3 regions of the Photorhabdus stackebrandtii genome follow, and region 1 is predicted to be linked to each of the others. Evidence: predicted binding sites of a transcription regulator. Region 1 holds the regulator's gene; each other region holds the start of a gene.

Region 1 (5,030 bases):
AAATCATAATGTTTATGACCGACAATCCATGATCGTTTTGGAGTTTGTAAATTACGTAAGCGGGTTATTGCGATTTTCAGTGTATCTTTGAAATTACTGGGAATTTTATTTTCTAATCCAGCACGTAAAATGCGATAAAAGAAAATATCTAACCGCTCACAATCCCACCAGCCATCCATATAACTTTCACCTAATCCCATTGAACCCTGTTGTAAAACTCTTTTATAGAAATCAGGGTTTTTTACCTGGATATCATAGGGATTGTGACCATTAATCTGAACCCCTGCTTCTTGTAGCATTTCATTGGCAATTCGCTGCCAGAAATTAGTGACGATTTTTTGGTTTTCAATGTGCGATGAACTCATATACTCTCCAAGGTTAGGGTGATGGAATATTGAGGGGGGTTCGTTTTAGCTAACAAAGCAGAATGCGAGGGAGCAAAATGCAAAAAGTAGCAAAGAATTAAAGCGAGAAACCCTAAAAATGACTAATCCATAAACTTAATCGGGGCCATCATTGCTCCTGAAAACCTCAAATTCAGGTTATTTATAATAAGGAGCTTGTATGAGTATAAAAGCGGAAAGTTGTTTCATCAATTAATAAATAAAGACTGTAATTAATTGATAATTAACAGTCTTTATTGAAGTAATGATTTGATTAATATCAGGAATGTTTTTCAACAGATTGAATACAGCTATCAGCTTTTTTTTTCCACTGTATAAAATATCCTAATGCCATCAGAATAACGGTAGAAGCCATGACAGTGGTTGTCGATATAAGCGGATTGTTAATAAATGCTGAAACAATCAGGCTGGCAATAAAACAGAGCCCTAATTGGAGCGTGTTTTGCAATGCGGCGGCTTTTCCACTGTCTTGTGGGTAAGCGGATAAAGCATTAGCGACTGCAATTGGATATGAAGCACCATTCATAGCGGCCATAAAACAGAAAGGGACCAGAATCGTGAACATAGTTGGTTCGCTGAATTTTGCGATTAAATACAGCACAATCATGCTGACAGCATAGCCAACCAACAGATAAGGGAAAACAACTTCACTTCTTATTTTGGTCAAGATACTGCGGCACCCATAACCACCGGCCATAAAGGCTAATGTTTGTGGCACGTAACTCAAACCGATGTCGTTTGGGCTATAGCCCATATTACCGAGAATAAAAGGTGAACCTGTTAGCCAGGCGAAAAAACCAGCGCTGCATGATGCAAATATCAGGACGTTGCCACTGAACACCGGCGATTTTAGTAACGTAAAGAAAGATACATGGCTTTTCTGCGTTTCAGTCTCACTCTTTTTTTTGCGGTTTTCTTGCAGAAATAGAGTAGGCAACAGCAGTAATAATGTAATTGCCAGTAATACCAGGAAAATGATGCGCCAGCCGCCATGTTGTAACAGCCAGGCCCCTATCAAAGGCGCCAGGGCGGGGGAAAGTGCGACCAGGGGCATGATCGTGGCAAAAACGCGTTTGGTATGGTTGGCATCATAACGATCAATAACTAATGCTTGCCATGAAACCGCGGCTGAACAAACACCTATGGCTTGGATAAAACGCAAAACTAAAAGTTGCGTGGCGTCTGTTATCCAAAGCATACCCAGACAGCCAACAGAAAACATTGATAACCCGGTGATAATAATAGGCTTTCTTCCAAAGCGATCTGAAAGAGGCCCCCACAAAAGTTGAGCAAAGGCAAAACCTGCAAGAAAGATGCTCAGGCTGGCACTGATTGCTCCCGCCGATGTGCCCAATTCTTGTTGCATAGGGCCGAATGCCGGTAGATACATATCAATAGCCAGATAACCCAGCATACTCAAGCCTGCAAGGTAGAACATGAACTGACTTGAGTTTTTCATTTGATTACTCTCTTTGGATATCATGATTGAAATAACTTGCTGTGAATAGGTAGATAAGAATATTTGTACATATTCTATATGCCGTGATTTTTACTTGTGAAACGGTAATATTTGGATAATGCTATGAAAAAAATTGAAAGGTAAAATTATGTGGTCAGAATATTCACTTGAAGTTGTGGATGCTGTTGCCAGAACGGGAAGTTTTAGTGCTGCTGCAACGGAACTTCACCGCGTCCCTTCTGCGATCAGTTATACCGTAAGGCAGCTGGAAGAGTGGCTTGCCGTCCCGTTGTTTGAACGTCGTCATCGGGATGTGGAATTAACTGAATCAGGCAGTATTTTTATCAAAGAGGCTCGCGCTGTTATCAAAAAAATGATTGACACGCGTCATCAGTGCCAACAGGTTGCAAATGGCTGGAGAGGGCAGTTCAGTATTGCGATTGACCGGGTTGTTAAACCAGAACGCAGTCGTCAGCTTATTCTTGATTTTTATCACCATTTTCCTGATATAGAGCTGTTTATTCATCAGGAAGTATTCAATGGTGTATGGGACGCGCTGGTGGATGGCCGGGTTGATGTTGCAATTGGGGCCACCCGGGTAGCGCCGGTAGGGGAAAGGTACAGTTTCAGGGATATGGGGTTTATGCCCTGGCTGTGTGTCGTCAGTACGGGTCATGCTTTAACTCAGCTGACGGGTCTACTGTCTGATGATCAAATGCGACCTTATCCTAGCTTGTGTCTTGAGGATACATCCCGCAATTTACCGAAGCGTGATACCTGGACTCTGGATAATCAGCGCAGGCTGGTGGTACCTGATTGGGAGTCTGGTCTGGCTTGTCTGAATGAGGGTTTATGTGTGGGAATGGTCCCGAAGCATAGGGCAATGCCACTGATCCGGCAGAAGAAACTGGAAGCATTGGAATTAGAGCAGCCTTTGCCAGATAGCCCATGTTGTTTGACATGGGTGCAAAATAGCCATTCTCCGGCATTAAGTTGGCTTCTTGGTTATCTCGGCGATAGTGAAACTCTTAATGCTGAATGGCTTCAGGATGAATAGGGAGGATTAACGGCGATAGTCGATAAATGGGCCATCTGTGACAGAACGCCGTTCAACCAAACGTGGATGTACTTCAATAGTTTGTGCATCTTCACGTTTACTGACTATTCTGTCCAGTAACATAGAAAATGCCATTTGCCCCAGACGTTCTTTTGGCTGATGGATAGTTGTCAATGCTGGAGAGAAATAGCGGGCGTTGCGTATATTGTCGTAACCGATCACAGAAATATCCTGTGGGACGCGTAATCCTAATTCATCAGCAGCACAAATAGCCCCCATTGCCATCACATCGCCACCACAGAAAACTGCGGTCGGACGCTGTTTTTGATTCAGAATTTGATGCATGGCTTTGTAGCCCGATTCTGGTTCAAAATCCCCTTGAACAATCCACTCTTCTCTGATTGGAATACTGGCTTCTTTTAATGCTTTTAAGAACCCCTGATGACGGCCACCACCGGTGTTTCGTGCTAAGGGACCAGGGATCGCACCAATATCACGATGACCACGCTCAATAAGATAGCGACCAGCCAGATAACCGCCGTGGAATGCGTTATCAATAATAGTATCAGTGAAATCACCTCTGGCTTGTCCCCAATCCATGACGACCATGGGAATATGGCGATAATCTTCCAACATTCCCAACAACTGTTCCGGGTATTCTGAACACATCACCAGCAATCCATCCACCCGTTTTTGTGCCAGCATGGCCAGATAGGCTTTCTGTTTATCAATGTTATTGTGTGAGTTACACAAAATCAGCGTATAGCCTTTGCTATAACAACTGTTTTCAACGGCTTCAATGACTTCAGCAAAATAGGGGGCTTCGCTGGATGTTGCCAGTAATCCGATCGATTTTGTATGGTTAACTTTCAGACTGCGAGCAACGGCACTGGGTGAATAACTCAATTCTTTGATAGCAGCCCAAACGGCGGCCTTGGTATCTTCGGCGACGAAACGGGTTTTATTAATAACATGGGATACGGTAGTGGTTGAAACGCCAGCGTGTTTAGCCACATCTTTGATCGTTGCCATGAGATGAAAGACTCCTGACCTTTTGGTCTAAATTTAAAACTCTTTGTTAATTGTTTGCCAGTATCTTTATACATTAGGGTGTCTGCTGGCAATAAATTAGCGATAAATCCTGAATTTTGTCTGATCTGGCTCAAAAGTGAAAGCAATAATCAATGTTATAAAATACAGGGTAATCGCTATTTTATGTTTTTTCCTTAATGTTAAGGATAATTAACCATGTTAACTGAATGGTATTTGTGGTTATAGACTTCTATTCTGAGGGGGATCGATGAATACCGATTTGAAGCTTGGCTTATTTACTGCGGTGAGCACGTTGGTGATGATTGCCATTTTTGCCGCTGTTTGCGTGATCTTTGCCTGATGTTTTGAATTGATTAGGTGATGTAAAAATTGGGTTTTATATTGAAAGGAAAGAGGGCAGGCAGCTTCAATGGCTTATCTGCCCTTTGAATATAACAGTCAAAAAGAGACCATCTGTTCAAGGATAAGAAAATATCAGGATGCATATTAGTGAAAGAAAATGGTATTCTCCGCCAATATTGTGACGATGTTGGTTTAAAGGAAATAAAAATGACGACTATTGATAAGATTGAGCGCCAAATTAAAGAGAACCCGATTCTGCTGTATATGAAAGGCTCTCCTAAATTACCAAATTGTGGATTTTCTGCACAGGCTGTTCAGGCTTTATCTGCATGTGGTGAACGTTTTGCTTATGTAGATATTTTGCAAAATCCCGATATTCGTGCAGAATTGCCAAAATATGCTAATTGGCCAACTTTTCCTCAGCTTTGGGTTGAGGGGGAGTTGATAGGTGGATGCGATATTATTATTGAAATGTATCAACGAGGTGAGCTACAAACATTAATTAAAGAGACCGCTGATAAATATCGCTCTCAAGACGAAAACGCAACAGAATAATTTTTAAATTAGCGACAGGCTATTGTGCTATCTCCCCATATGTAGATATATGGGGGTTTTTGTTATTGCTTAAATTTCAATTTGATTATATTAATCTTATAGTTAGCTATAAGTCTATCCGGTTTTTTCTTCTTCTGCTGTTGCTAATGGCCAACCACCA
Region 2 (5,030 bases), on a different contig from region 1:
CAGTACCACCTCGATTATGGGAAGAAGATGATCCACGGCCATTGGTTATAGTCACTCAAGGTACCATGTCTAATACCGATCTAAACCAGTTAATTTTCCCCACATTGCGTGCACTGGCTACATTACCAGTACGTGTATTGGCAACCACCGGGGGCAGATCGGTAGAAATACGGCAAGAGAACATACCTGAAAACGCACGTATCGAAGAATTTATCTCATTTGAGCACTGGCTAGCAAAAGCTTCATTGCTAATATCTAACGGGGGTTACGGAACCATTAATTACGCCCTCAACCACGGTACACCGGTGCTCATTGCCGATACAGGAGAAGGCAAGCAGGAAACAGCGTTTCGCGTCGTATGGGCTGGATGTGGTATTAATCTGGATACAGCACAACCGACTGAATCTCAGCTTAAACAAACAGTGGAAAACATTCTTAGCACAAACTTATTTAAACAACGTGCACAAATCGTCCAAAAAGATTATGCAAGCCACGATGCACTGGCAGAGATTTCTAAGCACGTAGAACAATTAATTCTTGAGCAATAAAGCCATTAATGCTTTGTCTCTCCTTTCCAATCCTCCAACTCTGACCGCATCACACGCCTACCACTCCGGCAGGCGTGTTTACTTTTTTATGGAGTGTTCAATATGTCAAATAAAAAAGTACAGGCTCCTTGTTTGAAGCGATTTATCAAACTGGAGTTGATGGAATCTGATCTGCTGGAAACAGCGGAACAACTTGATATCCGTTAATTTGTCGCGGAACTGACAGATAAAGGACGAGTAGTTGCAGAGTTTCCTTGCGCGACAATATTTCCCAAGCCGGCCATATCCCCTACTCCACTCTATTATCATTGTACTGAAACAAGGGAAAATATTGAAATGGGCGATCTGTAACTATTACATATCATGGGTAGGTTTCTACGGTAATATATTCTGGTTTGTAATTGAATTACAAAAAGTGGTTTTACTTCCGGGAATCACAGAGCAAATAGATCTTAAACCCAAATCAAACCGCAGTGCCATAAATTGGCATACGAACAGGTTCCACAAATGGCATCAATCGATCATTCATAATTTTGATTGGATCGCAAAAGCTCATTACGCGATCAGATAACGTTAATTTAGGTTGAGCCAGCAAACAAAGACTCGCACTATCTCCAGCTTCCGCCACCAGAAATATAGCCTCTGTTCCGCAATCCTGAAGCTGTACCTGAATTAATTCACCTTGCACAGGTTTTTCTATCATGGCAAACCGGGAAAAATACCAGCTTCTTGGCATTTGCGGCTTTATAAAGCGAAAAGCAACTAACGCATTAAGAATTAATTCAGCTCTGAACTCATCTGAAATATTAATCCGACGTGTCTGTTCTTCAAAACAATAATAAAGCGCTGCATCTTCGACAGAAAATGAAGTCTCTCCCATTGCATAAGGCGTCAGCATCTTCGCAGGAAAACAGGAACGGAAAACCATACCCTTAGACAGATCGAGCATTACGCGGTCATGGTCAGTATCAAAATACCAGCGCCATTGGTCATCAGGTTTAAGTTTCATGGGTTATCCTTATTATGCAAAAAAACTGACATCGCTAAATAGATGCACTAAACAGATTGTAAATAACTTGTCCGCTATTCAGTGAAATAAGCCCTGCCATATATTAGATATATGAGGGACTGACAAAAATTTAGACGATCAGAGCGAATATAGACGAGTTGGGGGCAAAAATAAACCCCCAATGATAAATTAACAAGAAGATTTAGATATGATTGACGATATCTTTGACTAATTTTGGACCATGATAGATAAATCCGGAGAAAATCTGTATTAAAGCGGCCCCTGCGGCTATTTTTTCTCTGGCCGCAGTCAGTGAATCTATTCCTCCAACACCGATAATAGGAATTTCACCTCTTAATTCTTGAGAGAGCCGGCGAATAACGTCTGTACTACGTAACTGAACCGGTCGGCCACTTAATCCACCCGCTTGTTGGCAATAGTTAAGGCCCTCAACTAATTTCCTGTCTAATGTTGTATTCGTTGCAATAACACCATCGATATTATGACGAATTAAACTATCTGCAATTTGGATCAACTCTTCCTCAGAAAGATCTGGTGCGATTTTTACCGCAACAGGAACATATTTTTGATATTTTTGCTGAAGTTCACCCTGTTTATCTTTAATCGCAGATAATAAATCATCCAGCGCTTCGCCATATTGCAGTGTTCTTAAGCCTGGCGTGTTTGGTGAAGAGATATTAATCGCAATATAGCTGGCATGAGGATAAACCTTATCCATGCAGATTAAATAATCATCTTTCCCATGCTCTACAGGCGTATCTTTATTTTTACCAATATTGATCCCAATAACTCCGCCATATTTTGCCTTTTTGACATTTTCCACCAGGTTATCAACACCAAGATTATTGAAGCCCATACGGTTAATTAGCCCTTCAGCTTCAACAATACGGAATAATCTGGGTTTATCATTTCCTGCCTGAGCTCGTGGGGTTACAGTGCCAATTTCAATAAACCCAAATCCCATTGCACTAAATGCATCAATGCAATCGCCATCTTTATCAAGACCAGCGGCCAAGCCAAGAGGATTTCTAAATGATAATCCCATACAAGTAACGGGTTTTGTAGCAACTGACTGACGGATAAGAAATTCGAAAGGACTACCGGTAATACGCTTGAGCTGGCGGAAGGTTAACTCGTGCGCCCGTTCCGGATCAAGCTGGAACAACGCCTTCCTGATGAGAGAGTAATACATGCGATCTCCTGAGATCAAGATAACAGGGAGTGACTGCCGTAAATTAAGCGCCGGGCATCTTAATAAGATCTGATCCGAAAGTAAACGATTGCAAGAATAAATTTATTATCTAAGAAAATAGGTCAAAAAAATATCGGGCTAAATAACCATTAGCCCGATAAACAGCTATCAGCTTTCTAACGCCTTAGTGATTTTCTCAAACAGATCACCAGACAGGTTTTCCAATCCTTTCAATTGCTCCAGCGCGTTACACATCATGCTTTGGCGTTTTTCGTCATAACGCTTCAGGCGAATCAACGGTTCAATCAAACGGGAAGCAACCTGTGGGTTACGGCGGTTAAGATCGGTCAAAATTTCCAACAGGAACTGATAACCACTGCCATCTTCAGCATGGAATGCAACCGGGTTGTTAACAAATGCCCCAACCAGAGCACGCACTCTGTTTGGGTTACTCATGCTAAATGAACGATGACTCAATAGATTACGCACATTAGCGAGAACATCTGCCGCCGGGCTACTTGCCTGTAAGCTAAACCATTTATCCATAACCAAGCCATCCTGATGCCACCGCTCATCAAATTCTGTCATCAGTTGATCACAGCAAGGCAGCTCCGCTATCACCGCGCCAGATAACGCCGCCAATGCATCAGTCATATTGTCAGACTGATGATATTGATTCGATATCAGTTTATCGGCCTGCTCTTGAGAGCCAAAGGCCAGATAATACAAACAGATATTACGCAGAGAACGTTTGGCGATATCCTGATGATCGACGCGGTATGCACCTATATTGATAGAGTGATAAACCACAGCAAACTCATCCGCCATTTCCTGTGCCAAAGTACGGGTGATTGTATGCAAAACTTCATGAATCGCCTTTGGATCGATAATTGTAAATAATTCTGCCATCTCACCTTCTGACGGCAAAGCCAGAATATGAGCAGCCAGAGCCGGATCAATGTCACTATCCAACAACACCGCACGGAAAGCATCGACCACATGCATTGGCAGTTCGATTGGCTGCTTCTGCTGGTAACGGATAACATTCAGTTTGATATGGTTTGCCATCAGCGACTGAGCCGCATCCCAGCGGGAAAACGCATTACGGGCATGCTTGATCAAAAATGCCAATTGCTGATCGCTGAATGGGTAATCCAGTTTCACAGGCGCCGAGAATTCCCGTAGTAAAGAAGGTACCGGCAATGACGGCACATCATCAAATATAAACGTCTGCTCTGCATTGGTTACATTCAGCACATGGTGAACCGGCTGACCATCATAACGCAATGGGATCACATGGCCTTTGCTGTCATAGAGCTCAATATCCAGTGGAATATGCAGAGGTTGTTTCTCTTTTTGATCGGCGGTAGAAGGTGTCATCTGGCTGACATGCAACTTATACTGCCGCTTTTCCGCATTATATTCATCACGAACGGCCAGCACCGGTGTACCAGACTGGCTATACCAACGACGGAAAAGAGACAGATCGACATTTGATGCATCTTCCATTGCCTGAACAAAATCATCACATGTTGCAGCACTGCCATCATGACGATGAACATAAAGCTGCATCCCTGCCTGGAATTGCTCTTCGCCCAGCAGGGTGTGAATCATGCGGATAACTTCCGCGCCCTTCTCATACACAGTTACTGTATAGAAGTTATTCATCTCAATCACTTTATCAGGACGAATTGAATGCGCCATTGGGCTGGCATCTTCAGCAAACTGTGCCGCACGCATAACACGCACGTTATTGATACGATTAACAGAACGAGAACCAAGATCAGAGCTAAACTCCTGATCGCGGAATACCGTCAATCCCTCTTTCAGACTAAGCTGAAACCAATCGCGGCAAGTGATACGGTTACCGGTCCAATTATGGAAATATTCATGGCCGATCACGGCTTCTATACCAAGGTAATCTTTATCCGTCGCCGTTTCAGATTTTGCCAGCACATATTTGGAGTTAAAGACGTTCAGACCTTTATTCTCCATTGCGCCCATATTGAAGAAATCCACCGCGACAATCATATAGATATCAAGGTCATACTCAAGGCCAAAACGGGTTTCATCCCACTTCATCGCATTTTTCAGGGAAGCCATTGCCCAATCAGCCCGGTCGAGATTGCCACGGTCGACAAACAGCTCCAGTGCAACTTTACGGCCACTACGGGTGGTAAAAGAGTCGCGCAAAACATCAAAATCACCCGCAACCAGAGCGAACAAATAACTTGGTTTTGGGAATGGATCCTGCCATTTC
Region 3 (5,030 bases), on a different contig from region 1:
GAAATATTAAGCTCATTTCCGGCAAGAATAAGGTGACCAATAGCGTCGGTGACATGAAGATCATTCAGCGTAGTATCCATTACGTTGAAATCAATAATTCCTTCTTTCCCTTGCCAGTTCCCGTTAACCAAACCGATATTTTTTACTGAGGCATCCAGATAGTTAGCAGACCAGCCTTTACCTTCCAGCTTGGCATTAGTGAGGCTCAGATCTTTAATGCTCACTGCGGGTAATTTACTGGTTTTCAGCCATAACTCTTCAAGTGTCATGGCAGTCTGCCAGCGAATATCACTGATAAGTAAATTATCCCACTGCCAGCTCCCATCGGGTAGACGTTGCCCATTACCGGATACCGAACCGCGTGCCAATGTTGCACCAAATGAGCGGATAATCAGTGTATTCTGTTGGTTATTCCCTTGCATAACCACCTTTTCAAGAGAAATATTATTTAAGTTCAGCTGATCGGCACTGAACTGAAATTTTCCATTCCCTGCCAATTCACCTGATTGAGGGTTCCAGGGAGTGATGCCACCGGTAATATTTTCCCCTTGGACCTGCCAGTCTGCATTTTCTGACTGAATAGACATTTGATTGAGTTGCAGGATATTGGCGCTAAAAGGTAAGGATTGCCGCTCGCCTTTTATTGTTAATTGGCCCTGTTGCAATAACAGACGGTGAAAATGATGCGGAGAAGTGAGTTGCTGCCAGTTGAAATCGAATGCCGCAACTTGAGCCTCTAAGGTAAAAGAGTGTTGTTTATTACTAAGGGCGATATTGGTGAACGTCAGGGTTCTGGGTTGTGACCAGTAATGTTCGATATTGCCAATCTGAACCTGATAATCACTGTTATTACTGAGCCATTGACTCAATTGGCGAGCGCCCCAGCTTGTCTGAATAACGACATAAAGAGTGACTACTGTCAGTATTAGCAGTAATGACAGAGTAACCAGCAATTTTCCTAACCATCTCATCATCAGACTCCAATTTAATCAGCTTATAACTTCCTTTTATGCCGTAATTTTTGTGTTCACTCAAGAGATGGTGAATAAAAGTTATGAGCGAGGAGAAATTATTATTTGTGATGCTTGCATAATTGAACGATAAAACCAAAATACCAATAAATAACTATATTAGTTATAAATTCTAATAGTTTCATGTGATGAGATAATAAAAAAATAAGGAGTTATTAGTGTTGTTTTATTGTTTTAAAATAACTTTTAGATATTGATTTTTTCTTGATTTTATTTGTGTCTTTCATGATAAGTTATTTCATATTAAGGTGTTACGATTCTTTCGTGAATTTGTTAATAATTATCTTGTGTAATTAATGCAATTATTAAGTCTATATTTTATCTCATGGTAATATAGCTAATAACATCCGAATGAATTAATGTATTAATGGATGGTTATAAGTGGAATAATGATTTTTTTCGTAATCACTTCTATTCCTTTCTCAGTTTTACTGATGATTGAAATAAGACTTCATCGTTTACTTTCATCCATCTTCCAGCAAATAAATAACGTAAGGAATCTATTATGTCAGAAAGCATGAAACAAAAATCGTCGCATGAAAGCAGTATCCGCATGACCAGCCCACTGACTGGAAAGGAATTTCTGGATGGGCTAAACGATGGTCGGGAAGTCTGGGCTTATGGTGAACGTATCCACGATGTTGCCCGCCATCCTGCTTTTCAAAATCCAGCCCGCGCTGTTGCGAAACTCTACGACGCTTTGCATGATCCCGTTTATCGTGACGTACTGACTACGGCTACAGATACGGGGAGTTGTGGTGTAACCCATCCCTTTTTCCGTGTGCCGCGTTCACAGCAGGATTTAATTGCGGATCGTGATGCTATCGCCGCGTGGGCTCGTATGAATTATGGTTGGTTGGGTAGAAGTCCTGACTATAAGGCGGCGTTTCTTACCTCACTAGGCGTAAACCCAGAATTTTATGGTGAGTTTGCTGATAATGCAAAAAACTGGTACGCCCGCTCACAGGAAAACGTGTTTTACTGGAATCACTCAATTATTAACCCACCGGTAGATCGCCATTTACCTCCTGATGAAATTGGTGATGTTTGTATTCATGTTGAAAAAGAGTGCGATGATGGATTAATTGTCAGCGGCGCAAAAGTTGTTGCCACGGGGTCGGCGATTAGCCACTACAACTTTATTGGTCATTATGGTTTACCGATAAAGAAGCGGGAATTTGCGTTGGTCTGTACCTTACCGATGAATGCGCCAGGACTGAAATTAATCTGTCGTCCCTCTTACGCACTGGCGGCTGATAAAATAGGCAGTCCTTTTGATTATCCGCTCTCTTCCCGATTTGATGAGAACGATACGATTATTATTATGGATAAAGTGAAGGTTCCTTGGGAGAACGTATTTATCTATGGCGATGTAGATAAAGTCTCGTTATTTTTTGCTGAATCTGGTTATTTTCATCGGGCTATGCTGCATGGTGTGACCCGGTTGGCTGTTAAACTTGATTTTCTTTGTGGATTAATTATTAAGGGTGTTGAAGCCACGGGTACGAAGGATTTTCGTGGCGTACAAACACGGGTTGGTGAAGTATTGGCATGGCGTAATATGTTTTGGGCGTTCAGTGATGCGATGATTAAATCTCCGGAGTCCTGGGGTAAGGATGCCTTATTACCTCGATATGAATATGGAATGGCTTATCGTTGGTTTATGACGCTGGGTTATCCGCGGGTAAAAGAAATTATTGAACAGGATTTAGGGAGTGCCTTGATTTATGTTAACTCTCATGCCAGCGATTTTTCTAACCCAGAGCTGTCTCCCTATCTTGATAAATACGTGCGAGGCTCCAATGGTTACAGCGCAGTTGAACGGGTTAAACTGATGAAACTGATTTGGGACTCAATTGGTACCGAATTCGCTGGCAGGCATGAATTATATGAGCGCAATTACTCTGGCAACCATGAAACTGTCAGAATAGACGTGTTATTGGCTGCCCAATCGTCGGGTTTAGTGGATCAATGTAAGGGATTTGCTGAACAGTGTATGAGTGAATACGGTCTTGATGGTTGGATCGGTAACGATTTTATTTGGCCTTCCAGCCGCTAGGCTAAACCATAATCACGCACAACTGTGATTTTATGTGCGTGATTATTAAGTTGATTATCTGCTGTGTATCGTGAGCAGGCAGCTCCAGCGCTTGGCAGATTAAAATTGCCGGCGTGATCCGCGACAAACATTGCCAATAAATGCTGACAGGCAGCAAACAGAGTTTATGGCAGTGGTGGGCATGATGTGAAATTCCGGGCCGACAAAAAACGCATTTTAATGATCCACTACACAAAAGCAATCGTTTGCGAAAAAATTCTGTAACCAAGTGTGATTTAATCTGGTCACATTTTTATATGTTTTAACTTGTGTTTGTTGCTGATTTTTTTTCTAATCCAGCGTTGCCTGCTTTTGGCGTTTTCTAAAGGATGAGTCTAACGTCGTAAGAATTTACATAATTTTAACAATATAGCTGGGGTACATAGATGTATCATCTTGATGTTTATGGCACGCTTGTTGCGTCCGCATTAGTACTATTAATTGGGCGAAAACTCGTACAATCAGTTCCATTTCTTGAAAAATACACCATTCCTGAACCTGTTGCGGGTGGCCTGTTAGTTGCTTTTATACTTTTAATGCTTAAGCAAACGACGGGTTGGGAAATCAGCTTTGATTTGTCCCTTAAAGACCCTTTGATGTTAACTTTCTTTGCCACTATTGGCCTGAATGCGAATCTTTCCAGTTTGCGAGCGGGTGGTAAGGTACTTTTCACTTTTGTCTTTGTCGTTGTTGGCCTGTTGTTGGTTCAGAACACCGTGGGTATTGTGCTGGCTGAACTGCTGGGGCTGGATCCATTAATGGGCTTGCTGGCGGGTTCTATTACGCTGTCGGGTGGTCATGGTACCGGTGCTGCCTGGGGTAAACTGTTTATTGAGCGTTATGGATTTGAAAATGCAACAGAAGTGGCAATGGCCTGTGCGACTTTCGGTTTGGTGCTAGGTGGTCTGATTGGTGGACCGGTTGCTCGTTTTCTGGTGAAGAATACAAAAACCCCAGGGTTGAAGGCAGATGATACCGAAGTGCCAACGGCGTTTGAAAAACCTTATACCGGTCGGATGATTACACCATTGGTCATGCTGGAAACTATCGCATTGATCTCTATCTGCCTGATGGCAGGTAATTTTGTGTCTGAGCTTATGCAAGGTACATGGTTTGAATTACCGACATTCGTCTGTGTGTTATTTATTGGGGTTATCCTCAGTAACAGCCTGTCGGCGTTAGGTTTTTACCGGGTATTTGACCGGGCGGTTTCTGTGTTGGGTAACGTCAGTCTTTCGTTGTTTCTGGCAATGGCGTTGATGAGCCTGAAATTGTGGCAGATGGCATCTCTGGCATTACCAATGCTGACAATTCTTGCGATACAGGCTGTTGTCATGGCGTTGTACGCAATTTTTGTTACCTATCGTGTGATGGGTAAAAACTACGATGCAGCGGTTCTTGCTGCGGGCCATTGTGGTTTTGGCTTGGGGGCGACACCGACAGCCATTGCAAACATGCAGGCGATTACCGACCGTTTCGGTCCCTCTCATGTGGCGTTTCTGGTGGTGCCGATGGTAGGCGCGTTCTTTATCGATATCGTTAACGCGATTGTGATTAAGCTCTATCTGCTGTTGCCAGTATTCCCGGCAGTGTAGGGGCTTAGAAAGATACTGCGCCAACTATTCAGTTGGTGCAGTATTGTCGTTGTGTTCTGCTGTAATTTATAATTCAAATCTTCTACACCATTCAATTTTGTTACTTCTTGTCAGCCTTCGATAAGATCCAGTCCCTGGCTCTTTCCTCATCGGAGAAATCCTGCGGCAAGGTCACCGGTTGGTAACGTTACCGCTGCGTCAGAAATTTTTCATTAACCGTCATTTATCATTATTTATTCTTAGACAAGCATCGTCATAGTTTCACCGTCAAAACGACAATACAACGTAATATATTCGCAACTAGGC

The links. Region 1 encodes PurR, which represses purine synthesis genes. Its sites were predicted from a motif close to CANGCAAACGTTTGCNTG; they were not measured.
Positions count from the first base shown of each region.
Region 2: a site for PurR is predicted at 2,848-2,865, ahead of pyrD (quinone-dependent dihydroorotate dehydrogenase). Genes of this name have one in related genera too.
Region 3: a site for PurR is predicted at 3,325-3,342, ahead of gltS (sodium/glutamate symporter). Genes of this name have one in related genera too.

Region 1 is NZ_PUJV01000003.1:45,768-50,797, forward strand. It holds gene cfa (cyclopropane fatty acyl phospholipid synthase) at 1-365, opposite strand, end outside; gene punC (purine nucleoside transporter PunC) at 664-1,863, opposite strand; gene punR (DNA-binding transcriptional activator PunR) at 2,012-2,920, shown strand; gene purR (HTH-type transcriptional repressor PurR) at 2,927-3,952, opposite strand; gene C5470_RS03325 (Grx4 family monothiol glutaredoxin) at 4,523-4,870, shown strand; gene rnt (ribonuclease T) at 4,985-5,030, opposite strand, start outside.
Region 2 is NZ_PUJV01000011.1:15,773-20,802, reverse strand. It holds gene C5470_RS11270 (glycosyltransferase) at 1-548, shown strand, start outside; gene C5470_RS11265 (cell division protein ZapC) at 1,012-1,557, opposite strand; gene pyrD (quinone-dependent dihydroorotate dehydrogenase) at 1,760-2,770, opposite strand; gene pepN (aminopeptidase N) at 2,939-5,030, opposite strand, start outside.
Region 3 is NZ_PUJV01000047.1:3,115-8,144, reverse strand. It holds gene C5470_RS20515 (AsmA family protein) at 1-974, opposite strand, end outside; gene C5470_RS20510 (4-hydroxyphenylacetate 3-hydroxylase family protein) at 1,549-3,090, shown strand; partial or broken gene C5470_RS23070 (solute carrier family 23 protein) at 3,137-3,269, opposite strand; gene gltS (sodium/glutamate symporter) at 3,516-4,724, shown strand; gene C5470_RS20500 (HigA family addiction module antitoxin) at 5,025-5,030, opposite strand, start outside.